Regions from separate parts of the Labrys sp. Lb11 genome, predicted to be linked through region 1. Evidence: riboswitches for the same ligand, from Rfam matches in the RefSeq annotation. Region 1 holds a riboswitch; each other region holds the start of a gene.
The links. A riboswitch is a leader RNA that binds a small molecule or an ion and turns the genes downstream of it on or off. The one in region 1 is predicted to bind cobalamin.
Positions count from the first base shown of each region.

Region 1 (4,811 bases):
TGACGAAGGCGACGTCCGCCTCCGGCGCGCAGTCGCTCAGCCAGCGCAGCATCGACATCATCGGCGTGACGCCGGAGCCGGCGGAGATGAACAGGTACTTTCCCGCCGGGCGGCCCTGGTGGGTGAAGTCGCCCGCCGGCCCGAAGGCCCGCAGGCGCGCGCCCGGCCGGAGATTGTCGAACATCCAGCGGGTACCGATGCTGCCAGGCTGGGCCTTGACGGTGACGGCGATCGAGAAGGGCCGCGACGGCGAGGACGACAGCGTGTAGGTGCGCATCAGCGGCCCCTCGGCGGTGGGCAGTTCCAGCGTGATGAACTGCCCCGGCTTGTAGCGGAACCAGGTTCGCGCATCCGAGCGGAAGGTGAAGGTCTTCACCGCCGGCGCCTCGTCGGCGACACCGATCACCTCCAGCGCCTGCAGCCGGTCGTTCCACGGCGCCATCTCGTCGAGAGGGCGCAGGAGATGCATGTCGGTCATCGCGTTCACCGCCATCCCCTTCTCACGCGACGCTGCGCAGAGCGGGCTTGCCGCCCTCGGCGAGGCGCGGCTCCATGAAGCGCGCATACCAGTCGACGAACTGGATGACGCCGCCCTCGTGCAGCTCCGAATAGGGACCGGGCTCGTAGGCCGGCGAGCGGATGCCGAACGCGTTCTCCTCGACGATCCGGCGATCCTCGTCATTGGTCTCGGTCCAGACGTGGATCAGCTCCTGCAGATCGTAGTCGACGCCCTCGACCGCGTCCTTGTGCACCAGCCACTTGGTGGTGACCGCCGTCTCGGTGGCGCTGAGCGGCAGCACCCGGAAGGTCACGGCATGGTCGCCCAGCACATGGTTCCAGGTAGTCGGGTAGTGATAGAGCATCAGCGTGCCGATGCGGTCCTCCCGCACCCCGTCGATGAGGCGGCGGCGCACGGCCGGGCGGCCGGTGGCGGTGTAGCTGACCGCGTCGCGCAGCAGCGGCGCCCGCGTGGCGCGGTACTGGCCGGCCGGATCGATGCTGAAGCGCGAGGGCAGCCCGGCCTCCTCGCACCGGCGCCAGTGCTCCAGCATCTCCGGATCGCTCTCGGCGCCGCTGACGCCGGTCACCGCCGGTGTCTCCGGGAAGGTCTTGCACAGCTCGGGATGATTGGCCGCGCAATGATAGCACTCGCGGTTGTTCTCCCAGACCAGCTTCCAGTTGCCCTTCTCGACGATCGTGCTCTCATGCGCGACCTTGGCATCGGCCAGGGCGTGCGGCGCGAAATAGGGCTCCATCAGCGTGCGGAACGGCGCGAAGTCCATCGGCTCGCGGGCGAGGCAGATGAAGATGTAGCCGCCGACATTCTCGCAGGCCACGGGCTTGAGGCCGAACTCGCCCTTGTCGAAGCCCTCGGCCATCTGCCGGGCGAACAGGAGCTTGCCGTCGAGGTCGTAGGTCCATTGGTGATAGGGGCAGACCAGCCGGGCCGAGGTGCCGCGGGTGCCGGTGCACACGCGGCTGCCGCGGTGGCGGCAGGAATTGTGGAAGGCGCGGATCCGCCGCTCGCGGTCGCGGACCACCACGACGGGATAGTCGCCGACCTGCACGGTGAAATAGCTGCCGGGGCGGGCGACCTCGCAGTCATGGCCGACGAACAGCCAGTCGCGGTACCAGATCAGCTCCATGTCGAGCTTGTGGAACTCGGGGTCGATATAGAAAGGCTGCTCCAGGCTGAACCCATCCCGCCGCTGGCGGATCAGCCTGAGCATCTCGTGGCGCGTATCCATGTCCTGTCCTCGCAAGGGACCGAGCACGGCGGTGGCGGAGACACGAAATGCCGCCGGGCGCAGAGCCTGCCCGGCGCATGCTTGCCCCCTGACCGCCCACCGCGATCAGTCGAGTATCTCGGGTTCAAGGCTGGTTTCCGGGCTCCGAAGCGGTCCTGACGGACTGTCCCGACACCTTCCCGGGCCCATGGCCCAGTGGTCGTCGTCGGGACGCAACGCTTCGCTACCGTTGCGGGGGCAGCGCCGGCATCACACCGGCTTCCCAATTATCCCGCCGGCGCATTGCCGGCGGGCACCTTGAACGCGGCGATGTAACCACGAACGCCCTGCGCCCGTCGATGCGAAAGCGACGCTTTGCAGTGGCAAACGCGACCTCCGGCGGGCCGCGGACGCGCCGCCGCGGCGGCGCCGGGACGTCTCGCGCGCCTACCGCGTCAGCAGCGGCGACCAGGCCGGGTCGGAGCCGAAGCCCGGCGTCGGCACCCGCTGCTCGGGGAAGCCCATGATCGAGACCTGCCATAGCTGCGGCCCCTGGCCGAGGTCGCGGAAGAACATGAGGTAGAGGCCGTTCGGGGCCCAGGTCGGCCCCTCATTGTGGTAGCCCTCGGTGAGGACGCGCTCGCCGCGGCCGTCCGGCTTCATCACGCCGATGGCGAACTTGCCGGCGGCCTGCCGGGTGAAGGCGATCAGGTCGCCGCGCGGCGACCACACCGGGGTGGAATAGCGCCCTGCGCCGTAGGATATGCGCTGGGGATTCGAGCCGTCGGCGCCCATCACATAGATCTGCTGGTTGCCGCCGCGGTCGGACTCGAACACGATCTGCGAGCCGTCCGGCGAATAGCTCGGCGCGGTGTCGATGGAGGAATCGCTGGTCAGCTGCTGCACGGCGCGCGACTGCAGGTCCATCACCTGGATATTGGCCGTGCCGTTGTTCTCCAGGCTCATGATCACCCGCCGGCCGTCCGGCGAGAAGCGCGGCGAGAAGGTCATGCCGGGGAAGTTGCCGACCATCTCGCGCTGGCCGGTCTCCAGGTTGAGCAGGTAGACGCGCGGGTCGGCCTGCCCGAAGGACATGTAGGTCACTTCCTGGCTGGTGGGCGAGAAGCGCGGCGTCAGCACCAGGTCGTCGCCGCGGGTGAGGTAGCGCACATTGGCGCCGTCCTGGTCCATGATGGCGAGGCGCTTGCGCCGGGCCTCCTTGGAGCCGGTCTCGTCGACATAGACGATGCGCGTGTCGAAGCAGCCCTGCTCGCCGGTCATCGCCTTGAAGACGGCGTCGGAGATGATGTGGGCGATGCGCCGCCAGTCGCCGGGATTGCCGAAATATTGCTGCCCCTCGACCTGCTTGCCGGCGACGATGTCCCACAGCCGGAACTGCGCCCTGAGCCGGCCGTCGCCCTCCTTCGACACCCGGCCGGCGACCAGGGCCTGGGCATTGATCACCCGCCAGTCCTGGAAGCGCGGCGGCGAGTCCGGATTGGTGATCTGCTCGATGAACGCCTTCCGGTCCACCGGCTGGAACAGGCCGGAGCGCCGCAGATTGTTGGTGATCACGCCGGAAATGTCCGTGCCCGACTTGTCGGCCGCGATGAAGTCGGTGACCGCGATCGGGATCGGCTGGACGCTGCCGCCGGTGATGTCGACATGCAGGCGCCCGCTCTCCTGGGCCCGGGCGCGTGGGCCGAGGCCGAGGGCGGCGGTGGCGGCAAGGCCGGCGAGGACGGTGCGGCGGGTGGGGATCAGCAAGGTGGTCATCGGCTCGGGCTCGGGTGGCTGTCGCGGGCTGCCATCAGCCGCTCATCAGGTGGCGAATTCCAATTCGATCTCTTCCCGGGATTCGGAGAGATCGGGCGGAAGCTTGAGCGGGCGCTCGGGGGTGACGCAGCGCTGCACGGCGCGCAGGGCCGCGGCGGCGCTCGTGGCGCCGACCGGATATTCGAGGGCTCGAGGCTTCTCCGCCGGCGTGCGGTCCCGGTTCAGCCTCGCGCCGACGACGACGGCAAGCCGGGTGCTGCGCCCCGACGGTGCCTCGGGCGTCCGGCAAGGCGCGACATGCCGGCGGATCGCCGCGGCCGGGCTGGCGCGATCGGCCGTCCCGACCTTCGGGGCCTCGCCCGTCCGGCAGGCCGATGTGGCGGCCGCCGCGCCGACGAAAGCCGGCGCGTCATGCGCTCCTGCCGGACTGCCTCCGACTCCGGCCATCAGCCACCCGCCTCCATCTCGGCCGGATTGAAGTTGATCTCGAGGTTCTTCCAGCCCTCGTAGAGATTGGCCGGAAGCCTGAGCGGCTTGGAGTCGGTGACGCAGCGCTGGATGGCGCGGATCGCCGCCCCGGCGACCGCGGCGCCCGAGCCGCCAGCCTGCGGATATTTGAGGACCGACGGCGCGGCCGACAGGGTCCCGTCCGGATTGAGATTGACCTCGATCAGCACGGAAAGCTTGGACGGATCGGCGGCGAAGGTCGGCGAGCTCCAGCACGGCGCGACCTGCTGCCTGATCGAGCCGACCAGCGCGTTGCGCTCCGACAGCGACAGCTTGACCGCGGCGCCGCGCGGCGAGCCGAGGGCCGCGGTGGTCGAGGTCCGCGCGTCGGCAGTGGCGGCCCGGGCCGGGGCTTCCTTGCTGTTCAGGGCGGCCCGCGCGGACGAGGGCTTGCCGGCCAGCAGCTTGCTGATGTCGGCGGCGTTGAACTCCCGCTGCTTGGACGACGCACCGTCCGGCTTGGACGGCTTGGCGTCGGCGGCCTTCTGGTCGTTCGCCGCGGCCTCCGCCAGCTTGGCGAGCTGCTCCGCAGCCTTGGCCTCGGCCGCCTTGGCCTCGGCGACCTTGTTCGGCTTCTCGGCCGGCTTCTCCACGGGCTTCTCGACCGGCTTCGGCGGCTCGGGCTTCTTGTCCTGCTCGACCGGCTTGTCCGGCTCAGCCGCCTTGAGCGCCAGCTCGTCGAGCTTCTGCGTCTCCGCCTTCGGGATCGGCTTGGGCTCGGGCTTGGGCGGCTCGACCTTCTTCGGCTCAGGCTTCGGCGGCTCGGCCTTGGCCACCGGCTTGGGCGGCTCGGGTTTCGGC
Region 1 covers NZ_BAAJOT010000007.1:179,207-184,017, forward strand. The annotation lists gene AC27L4_RS25890 (FAD-binding oxidoreductase) at 1-478, opposite strand, end outside; gene AC27L4_RS25895 (aromatic ring-hydroxylating oxygenase subunit alpha) at 501-1,748, opposite strand; cobalamin riboswitch at 1,860-2,063, opposite strand; gene tolB (Tol-Pal system beta propeller repeat protein TolB) at 2,175-3,503, opposite strand; gene AC27L4_RS25905 (hypothetical protein) at 3,549-3,950, opposite strand; gene AC27L4_RS25910 (hypothetical protein) at 3,950-4,811, opposite strand, start outside.

Region 2 (4,811 bases), on a different contig from region 1:
ATATCGATCCCGACCGGCGCCTGCCGGATGATCCGGTGCGCGGCGAGCCGCCGAGCCCGCTCGACCTGCCGGCCGGCTGCCCGTTCCACCCGCGATGCCCGTCGGCCGAGGCGCGCTGTGCCGCCGATCCGCCGCCACCGCTGCGGCGCGAGGACGGCCATGCCTCGGCCTGCCTCCTCGACGCCCGGCAGCCTCTCGTCACAGCCGCATGAAGCGGCGGAAAAAACCGGAAGGGAACCAGAGCATGATGTTGAAAGGACTGCGACGCCTGGCGGGAGCGCTCCTCGCCGCCACGCTGCTCGGCGCTCCGCTTGCACAGGCGGGCGGCGTGCTGACCATCGGCAAGGACCAGGACAGCACCACCTTCGACCCGATCAAGTCGGCCCAGAACACCGATTTCTGGGTGTTCTCCAACATGTACGACGTGCTGGTGCGCGTCGACCGCTCCGGCACCAAGCTGGAGCCGGGCCTGGCGGAGAGCTGGACGGTCTCGCCGGACGGCCTCACCTACACCTTCAAGCTGCGCGAGGCGAAGTTCTCCGACGGTTCGCCGATCACCGCCGGGGACGCTGCCTTCACGATCCTGCGCATCCGCGACGACAAGGGCTCGCTGTGGAGCGATTCCTACAAGAACGTCGCCTCGGCCGAGGCCAAGGACGATCACACCCTGGTGGTGACGCTGAAGACGCGATCGGCGCCGTTCCTGTCGACGCTGGCCATGCCGGGCGTCTCGATCGTTTCCGAGAAGGCCGTGACCGCCAAGGGCGACGCCTATGCCGAGGAGCCGGTCTCCTCCGGCGCCTTCACGCTGAAGCAGTGGAGCCGCGGCGACCGGGTGGTGCTGGAGAAGAACCCGAACTTCTGGCAGGCCGACCGCGTCAAGCTCGACGGCGTGGAGTGGATCATCGTCTCCGACGACAACACCCGCATGCTCAAGGTCCAGGCCGGCGAGCTCGACGCCGCGATCTTCGTGCCGTTCTCGCGCGTCGCCGAGCTGCAGAAGGATCCGAACCTCACCATCCACCTCGATCCCTCGACGCGCGAGGACCATCTCCTGATCAACCATTCGCACGGCCTGCTGGCCAAGAAGGAGGTGCGCCAGGCGCTGGACTACGCCGTCGACAAGCAGGCGATCATCGACACGGTGATCTTCGGCCTCGGCGAGGTCGCCAACTCCTACGTCCCGAAGGGGGCCCTCTACTACAACGCCGCCAATCCGGCCCGACCCTACGACCCGGAGAAGGCCAAGGCGATGCTGGCCGAGGCCGGGGCCAAGGACCTGACGCTGACCTATGTGGTCAATGCCGGCAACGAGGTCGACGAGCAGATCTCGGTGCTGCTGCAGCAGCAGCTCGCCAAGGTCGGCGTCACCGTCAACATCCAGAAGGTCGACCCGGGCCAGAGCTGGAACATGCTGGTGGACGGCGCCTACGACATCTCGGTCAACTACTGGACCAACGACATCCTCGATCCCGACCAGAAGACCACCTTCGTGCTGGGCCATGACAGCAACAACAACTACATGACCCACTACAACAATCCGACGGTGAAGGCGTTGGTCGAAGAGGCGCGCAGCGAGCCGGACGCGGCCAAGCGCGCGGCCATGTACAAGCAGATCCAGGAGACCGCCAAGGAGGACGTCAACTGGATCGACCTCTATTACAGCCCCTATCGCAACGTCTCGCGCAAGACCATCCAGGGCTTCGACCAGAACCCGCTCGGCCGCTTCTTCCTGGAGGATACGGTCAAGGATTGACCGGAGCACGGACAAGACCGACCGCCACGGCCCGCCGGAGAGCCCCTCCGGCGGGCCGTCTTGCTTGCGATCCCTCCCAAATTTCATATGTCAATATAAAGATGCGTTTATATCATACTTGACGCTTTGCCGTCCCCGTGCTCCATTGCCGCCGTCGAGGTTCTCCATGCGGGCCGTCCGCATGGAGCCAAGAGGGAATCCGGTGAGCCGCGAGGCAAGGCCGGGGCTGCCCCCGCAACTGTGAGCGGAGAGCCGCTGTCCGAACAGGCCACTGCCGTCCGGGATCGGAGGGTGGGAAGGCGGGACAGGGGCGACGACCCGCGAGCCAGGAGACCTGCCTCGACGGTCCTGACGTCCTCGGGCGGGGTGCCCCGGTGGTCGCGTGGCATGGCTGCGTCCGATCGGCAGGCTCTCCCGAACCCGCCGGCACCCGTGACTGCCTGCGCGCATCCGCTCGGCCTTTGCCCCCAAGAATTTGGGGTCTGCCGATGTCCAACTCCCATCTGCTGAAATCCACGCTCGATCCTCCGCGCCGCTGCTCCGCGTCCGGCCGACGATGCCGGCGCCCAGGCCGGCCATAGCCGGCCACGCCGCCTCCCCTTCCCAGTCCATCAGCGAGCCGGCGCCGTCCTGCGGCGGCCGGCCGAAGGATCACGCATGTCCATTCCCGTCAGCACCCTGGGCGCCCCGCGCATCGGCCCCCGCCGCGAACTCAAGACCGCCCTGGAATCCCACTGGGCCGGCGCCACCGACGCCGCCGCCCTGCGGGAAACGGCGGCGCGGCTGCGCGCCGCCAACTGGGGCCGCCAGAGCGCCCTCGGCGTCACCCATATCCCCTCCAACGACTTCTCGCTCTACGATCAGGTCCTCGACACCACCGCCATGGTCGGCGCCGTGCCCGAGCCCTATGGCTGGCGGGGCGGCCCGGTGCCGCTGGAGACCTATTTCGCCATGGCCCGCGGCAGCCACGCCGAGGCGCATGCGGCGGACTGCGGCCATCACCACCCCGGAGCCGGCCAGCCCGCCCTGGAGATGACGAAGTGGTTCGACACCAACTACCACTACATGGTGCCGGAGTTCCGCCGCGGACAGAGCTTCGAGCTGGCCTCGACGAAGCCGGTGGACGAGTTCCTCGAAGCCAGGCGCCTCGGCATCCCGACCCAACCCGTGCTGATCGGCCCGGTGACCTATCTCCTGCTCGGCAAGAGCCGGGACGCCTCGCTCTCGCCGCTGTCCCTGCTGCCGGGCCTGCTGCCCGTCTACGCCGAGGTGCTGTCGCGCCTCGCGGCCGCGGGCGCCGACTGGGTGCAGATCGACGAGCCCTGCCTCGTGCTCGACTCCAGCCCGGCGGTGCAGGCGGCGATGCGGATCGCCTATGACGCCCTGGCCGTGGCGGCGCCGCGGCTGAGGATCATGCTCACCACCTATTTCGGCGGCCTCGGCGACAATCTCGACCTTGCCCTCGGCCTCCCCGTGGCCGGCTTGCATCTCGACCTCGTGCGGGCGCCGGAGCAGCTCGACGCCGCCATCCGCAAGGCGCCCGAAGGCCTGGTGCTGTCGCTGGGGGCAATCGACGGGCGCAATGTCTGGCGCTCCGATCTCAACGGCCTGCTCGACCGCCTGGAGCCGGCGGTGCAGCAGCTCGGCGCCCATCGCGTCGTGCTGGCGCCCTCCTGCTCGCTGCTGCACGTGCCGCTCGACCTCGCCCTCGAAACCGACCTCGATCCGGAGCTGGCGAGCTGGCTCGCCTTCGCCGTCCAGAAGATCGGCGAGCTCGCGGTGCTGTCGCGGGCGTTGGTCGACGGCCGCGGCGCCGCCGCCGGCGAGCTCGCCCTCTCCGACGCGGCCCGGGCGTCCCGATCCTCGTCGCCGCGCATCCACGACCCGGCGGTCGCCGGGCGGATCGCCGCCGTCAAGCCCGCCATGGCGCGGCGCCAGCACCCCTACGCCCTGCGGCGCCGGACCCAGGAATGGCTCGGCCTGCCGGCCTTCCCGACCACCACCATCGGCTCCTTCCCGCAGACCGGAGACGTCCGCAAGGCGCGCGCCGCCCACGCCAAGGGAGTGATGGACGATGCCGGCTACCGCGCCTTCCTGCGCGAGGAAACCGCGCGGGCGGTACGCTGGCAGGAGGAGATTGGCCTTGACGTCCTCGTGCACGGCGAGTTCGAGCGCAACGACATGGTCCAGTACTTCGGCGAGCAGCTCGTCGGCTTCGCCTTCACCCGGCACGGCTGGGTGCAGAGCTACGGATCGCGCTGCGTGCGCCCGCCGATCATCTACGGCGACGTGTCGCGGCCGCAGCCGATGACGGTGGAATGGTCGGCCTATGCCCAGTCGCTGACGCCGCGGCCGATGAAGGGCATGCTCACCGGCCCGGTCACCGTGCTGCAATGGTCCTTCGTGCGCGACGACCTGCGGCGCGACGAGGTCTGCCGGCAGATCGCCCTGGCGCTGCGCGACGAGGTCCACGACCTGGAGCAGGCGGGCATCCGCATCATCCAGATCGACGAGCCGGCGATCCGCGAGGGGCTGCCGCTGCGCCGCCGCGACCGCAAGGCCTATCTGGACTGGGCGGTGGAATGCTTCCGGCTCGCCTCCTCGGGCGTGGACGATGCGACGCAGATCCACACCCACATGTGCTACTCGGAGTTCAACGACATCATCGACGCCGTCGGAGCCATGGATGCGGACGTGATCTCGATCGAGACCGCCCGCTCCAACATGGAGCTGCTCGACGCCTTCGCCGCCTATCGCTACCCCAACGAGATCGGCCCCGGCGTCTATGACATCCACTCGCCGCGCTGCCCGAGCGTGGAGGAGATGACGGCGCTGCTCCGCAAGGCGGCCGAGCGCCTGTCCGAGGGCCAGATCTGGGTGAACCCCGATTGCGGCCTGAAGACCCGGCGCTGGGAGGAGGTGCGCCCGGCCATCGCCAACATGGTCGCCGCCGCCCGCCTGCTGCGCGGCCAGGCCGCGACGCGGCGGGACGAGGCCGCGGCGATGTCCTGAACAGCCGTGGCGCGCCGCCGCGCTTCAAACGGGTGGGGCGACA
Region 2 covers NZ_BAAJOT010000006.1:207,663-212,473, reverse strand. The annotation lists gene AC27L4_RS22945 (ABC transporter ATP-binding protein) at 1-212, shown strand, start outside; gene AC27L4_RS22940 (ABC transporter substrate-binding protein) at 245-1,756, shown strand; cobalamin riboswitch at 1,897-2,112, shown strand; gene metE (5-methyltetrahydropteroyltriglutamate--homocysteine S-methyltransferase) at 2,414-4,768, shown strand.
Region 2: it holds a riboswitch for cobalamin, as region 1 does, so the genes downstream of both, metE (5-methyltetrahydropteroyltriglutamate--homocysteine S-methyltransferase) here and AC27L4_RS25895 (aromatic ring-hydroxylating oxygenase subunit alpha) in region 1, are expected to answer to the same signal.

Region 3 (4,811 bases), on a different contig from region 1:
TGGGCATCGTCAATGCCGGCCAGCTCGCGGTCTACGAGTCGATCGACCCCGAGCTGCGCGAGGCCTGCGAGGACGTGGTGCTCAACCGCCGCGAGGACGCGACCGAGCGCCTGCTCGCCCTGGCCGAGCGCTTCAAGGGCGCCGGCGCCCGCGAGGCCAAGGCGCAGGATCTCGCCTGGCGGGACTGGCCGGTCGAGAAGCGCCTGGAGCATGCCCTGGTCAACGGCATCACCGACTATATCGAGAGGGATACCGAAGAGGCGCGCCTGGCAGCCGAGCGGCCGCTGCACGTGATCGAGGGCCCGCTGATGGCCGGCATGAACGTGGTCGGCGACCTGTTCGGCTCCGGCCGGATGTTCCTGCCGCAGGTGGTCAAGTCGGCCCGGGTGATGAAGCAGGCCGTGGCCGTGCTGCTGCCCTATATGGAAGCTGAGAAGGCGGCCAACGGCGGCGGCGAGCGCAGGAGCGCCGGCCGGATCCTGATGGCGACCGTCAAGGGCGACGTCCATGACATCGGCAAGAACATCGTCGGCGTCGTGCTGGCCTGCAACAACTACGAGATCATCGATCTCGGCGTCATGGTGCCGTCGGCGAAGATCCTCGAGACCGCCCGCGAGCGGAAGGTCGACATCATCGGCCTGTCCGGCCTGATCACGCCCTCGCTCGACGAGATGGCGCATGTCGCCGCCGAGATGGAGCGCGAGGGCTTCGACATTCCCCTGCTGATCGGCGGGGCGACGACCAGCCGTGTCCACACGGCGGTGAAGATCCATCCGCGCTACGAGCGCGGCCAGGCCGTCTACGTCACCGATGCCAGCCGGGCCGTCGGCGTGGTCTCCAGCCTGCTGTCGCCCGAGGCCGGCCCCGACTATCGCCAGACCGTGCGGGCCGAATATGTCAAGGTCGCAGCCGCTCATGCCCGCAACGAGGCGGAGAAGCTGCGCCTGCCGATCGCCCGCGCCCGCGCCAACGCGCATGCGATCGACTGGGCCGCCTATGACCCGCCGAAACCGTCCTTCCTCGGCACGAAGGTGTTCGAGACCTACGATCTCGCCGAGCTCGCCCGCTACATCGACTGGACGCCCTTCTTCCAGACCTGGGAACTGAAGGGGCGCTATCCCGCCATCCTGGATGACGAGAAGCAGGGAGCGGCGGCGCGCCAGCTGTTCGAGGACGCCCGGGCGATGGTCGACAGGATCGTGGCCGAGCAGTGGTTCCGGCCCAAGGCGGTGGTCGGCTTCTGGCCGGCCGGGGCCGTCGGCGACGATATCCGCCTGTTCACGGGCGAGGACCGGCGCGAGACGCTCGCCACCTTCTTCACCCTGCGCCAGCAACTGGCGAAGCGCGACGGCCGGCCCAACCTGGCGCTGTCCGACTTCGTCGCGCCGGAGGACAGCGGCAAGCCCGACTATGTCGGCGCCTTCGTCGTCACCGCCGGGATCGAGGAGGAGGCGATCGCCGAGCGCTTTGCCCGCGCCAATGACGACTATGCCTCGATCATGGTCAAGGCCCTGGCCGACCGCTTCGCCGAGGCCTTCGCCGAGGCCATGCACCAGCGCGTGCGGCGCGAGCTCTGGGGCTATGCGCCGGACGAGGCTTTCGGCCCGGACGAGCTGGTCGAGGAGCCCTATCGCGGCATCCGTCCGGCGCCGGGCTATCCCGCCCAGCCCGACCACACCGAGAAGGCGACGCTGTTCCACCTCACCGACGCCGAGGCGCGGATCGGCGTCCGCCTCACCGAGAGCTTCGCCATGTGGCCGGGCTCCTCGGTCTCGGGCCTCTATCTCGCCCACCCCGACGCCCATTATTTCGGCGTGTCGAAGATCGAGCGCGACCAGGTCGAGGACTATGCCGCGCGCAAGGCCATGCCGGTGCGCGAGGTCGAGCGCTGGCTCTCGCCCATCCTCAACTACATGCCGGTCGCCGAGGCGGCCGAATAGCCCGATGAGAAAGGTGGGGGCCGTCTCTCCTGCATATTGACGGCCCCGGCAAGTACGGCCACCATATCTAGCAGTCATGGGTCTGCGGATTCGTCATTGCGCGTCCGCGGCTAAGAGGGAATCCGGTGGGCGGGCGCCTTGCGAGAGGCGCCGGCGAGGCCGGGGCTGCCCCCGCAACTGTAAGCGGCGAGTTTCCTGCCAACCAGCGTCACTGGCGAGCAAAGCCGGGAAGACCGGCAGGAGACCACGACCCGCGAGCCAGGAGACCTGCCCATGGCCGTCTGTCTGTCCTCGGGCGGGGTGCCCCGACGGATCGCCTTGCCCGCCGCGCGGCCGTCCCGCGCGGGCGCAGCATGCGTTCCTCGGCCCAAGCCTCCAGATTTGGGGTTTGCCGAATGTCCATCCATCTTGAAACCGAAGCTCCCGACCGGCGCCGGCCGGCCATGCCGGCAGAGCGGCAGCAGCCGACCGCGGGACCGGGCTACCAGGTCATCCGCCGCAACGGCGCCGTCACGCCCTTCGCGCCCGCCAAGATCGCCGTGGCGCTGACCAAGGCCTTCCTGGCGGTCGAGGGCAGCCAGGCCGCCGCCTCGCGCCGCATCCACGAGATCGTCGAGGGACTGACCGCCGAGGTCGTCGCGGCGCTGACCCGGCGGGCCGATGCCGGCCGAGCCTTCCACATCGAGGACGTGCAGGACCAGGTCGAGCTGGCGCTGATGCGCGGCGGCCATCACAAGGTCGCCCGTGCCTATGTGCTCTACCGCGAGGAACGGGCCGCCGAGCGGGCGCGCAGCACCCAGGCGATCGTGGATGCGGCGCCGGCCCTGCGGATGCGCATGGCGGACGGGAGCCTGGTGCCGCTCGACGTCCGCCGGCTGCAGGCGGTGGTGGCGGAGGCCTGCCAGGACCTCGCCGACGTCTCGACCGAGGCCATCCTCGCCGAGACCCGGCGCAACCTCTATGACGGCATCACCGAGGACGAGCTCGGGCTCGCCCCGGTGCTCGCCGCCCGCACCCTGATCGAGACCGAGCCGAACTACGCCTATGCCAGCGCACGGCTGCTGCTCGACCGGCTGCGGGGCGAGGCGCTGTCGGCCGTGCATGGCGGACACCAGGACGCCACCCAGGCAGAAATGGCCGGGCGCTACGCCGAGTATTTCCCCGCCTATGTCCGCGCCGGCATCGCCGCCGAGCTGCTCGACCCGGAGCTCGGCCGCTTCGACCTGCCGCGGCTGGCGGCGGCGCTGCTGCCCGAGCGCGACCTCTCCTTCCAGTATCTCGGCCTGCAGACCCTCTACGACCGCTACTTCCTGCACAGGCACGGCCGGCGCTTCGAGCTGCCGCAGGCCTTTTTCATGCGGGTGGCGATGGGGCTCGCCCTGCGCGAGATCGACCGCGAGGCCAAGGCGATCGCGTTCTACCGCCTGCTCTCCTCGTTCGACTTCATGGCCTCGACGCCGACGCTGTTCAATGCCGGCACCACCCGGCCGCAGCTCTCCTCCTGTTTCCTCACCACCGTCGCCGACGACCTCGACGGCATCTTCAAAGCCGTGAAGGACAATGCCCTGCTCGCCAAATATTCCGGCGGCCTCGGCAATGACTGGACGCGGGTGCGCGGCCTCGGCGCCCACATCAAGGGCACGAACGGCGAGAGCCAGGGCGTGGTGCCGTTCCTGAAGGTCGCCAACGACACGGCCATCGCGGTCAACCAGGGCGGCAAGCGCAAGGGCGCCGTCTGCGCCTATCTAGAGACCTGGCACGTCGACATCGAGGAGTTCCTCGACCTGCGCAAGAACACCGGCGACGACCGCCGCCGCACTCACGACATGAACACGGCCAACTGGGTGCCGGACCTGTTCATGGAGCGGATCGAGGCCGACGGTCCCTGGACGCTGTTCTCCCCCGACGAGACGCCGGACCTGCACGAGCTCCACGGCCCCGCCTTCAAGGCCGCCTACGAGGCGCACGAGGCCCGCGCCGCCCGCGGCGAGGTCAAGGTGTTCCGCACCGTGCGGGCCGTCGACCTCTGGCGGCGCATGCTGACCATGCTGTTCGAGACCGGGCACCCCTGGATCACCTTCAAGGATCCCTGCAACATCCGCTCGCCCCAGGGCCATGCCGGCGTGGTGCACTCCTCGAACCTGTGCACCGAGATCACGCTCAACACCTCGGACGAGGAGGTGGCGGTCTGCAATCTCGGCTCGATCAACCTCGCCAGCCACGTCACCGCCGCAGGCCTGGACCGGGACCGGCTGGCGCGGACGGTGGCGACGGCGATGCGCATGCTCGACAACGTCATCGACATCAACTTCTACACCATTCCCGAGGCGCGGCGCTCGAACCTGCGGCACCGGCCGGTCGGCCTCGGCCTGATGGGGTTCCAGGACGCGCTCTACACGCTGCGCCTGCCCTATGCCTCCGAGGCGGCCGCGCGCTTTGCCGACGAGAGCATGGAGGCGATCTCGTTCCACGCGATCGCCGCCTCGACCGACCTCGCGGCCGAGCGCGGACGCTATCCCAGCTTCGAGGGCTCGCTCTGGTCGAAGGGCATCCTGCCGATCGACTCGATCGAGCTCCTGGCCGAGGCCCGCGGCGGCCTCGATCTCGACCGCTCGGCCGGCCTCGACTGGGGCGCCCTGCGCGAGCGCGTCCGGACGGTGGGCATGCGCAACTCCAACTGCATGGCGATCGCGCCGACGGCGACGATCTCCAACATCTGCGGCGTCGCCCAGTCGATCGAGCCGGCCTACCAGACCCTCTACGTCAAGTCGAACATGTCCGGCGACTTCACCGTCGTCACCGCCAGCCTCGTCGCCGACCTCAAGGCGCGCGGCCTGTGGGACGAGGTGATGGTCTCCGACCTCAAATATT
Region 3 covers NZ_BAAJOT010000006.1:199,700-204,510, reverse strand. The annotation lists gene metH (methionine synthase) at 1-1,940, shown strand, start outside; cobalamin riboswitch at 2,002-2,229, shown strand; gene AC27L4_RS22915 (ribonucleoside-diphosphate reductase subunit alpha) at 2,384-4,811, shown strand, end outside.
Region 3: it holds a riboswitch for cobalamin, as region 1 does, so the genes downstream of both, AC27L4_RS22915 (ribonucleoside-diphosphate reductase subunit alpha) here and AC27L4_RS25895 (aromatic ring-hydroxylating oxygenase subunit alpha) in region 1, are expected to answer to the same signal.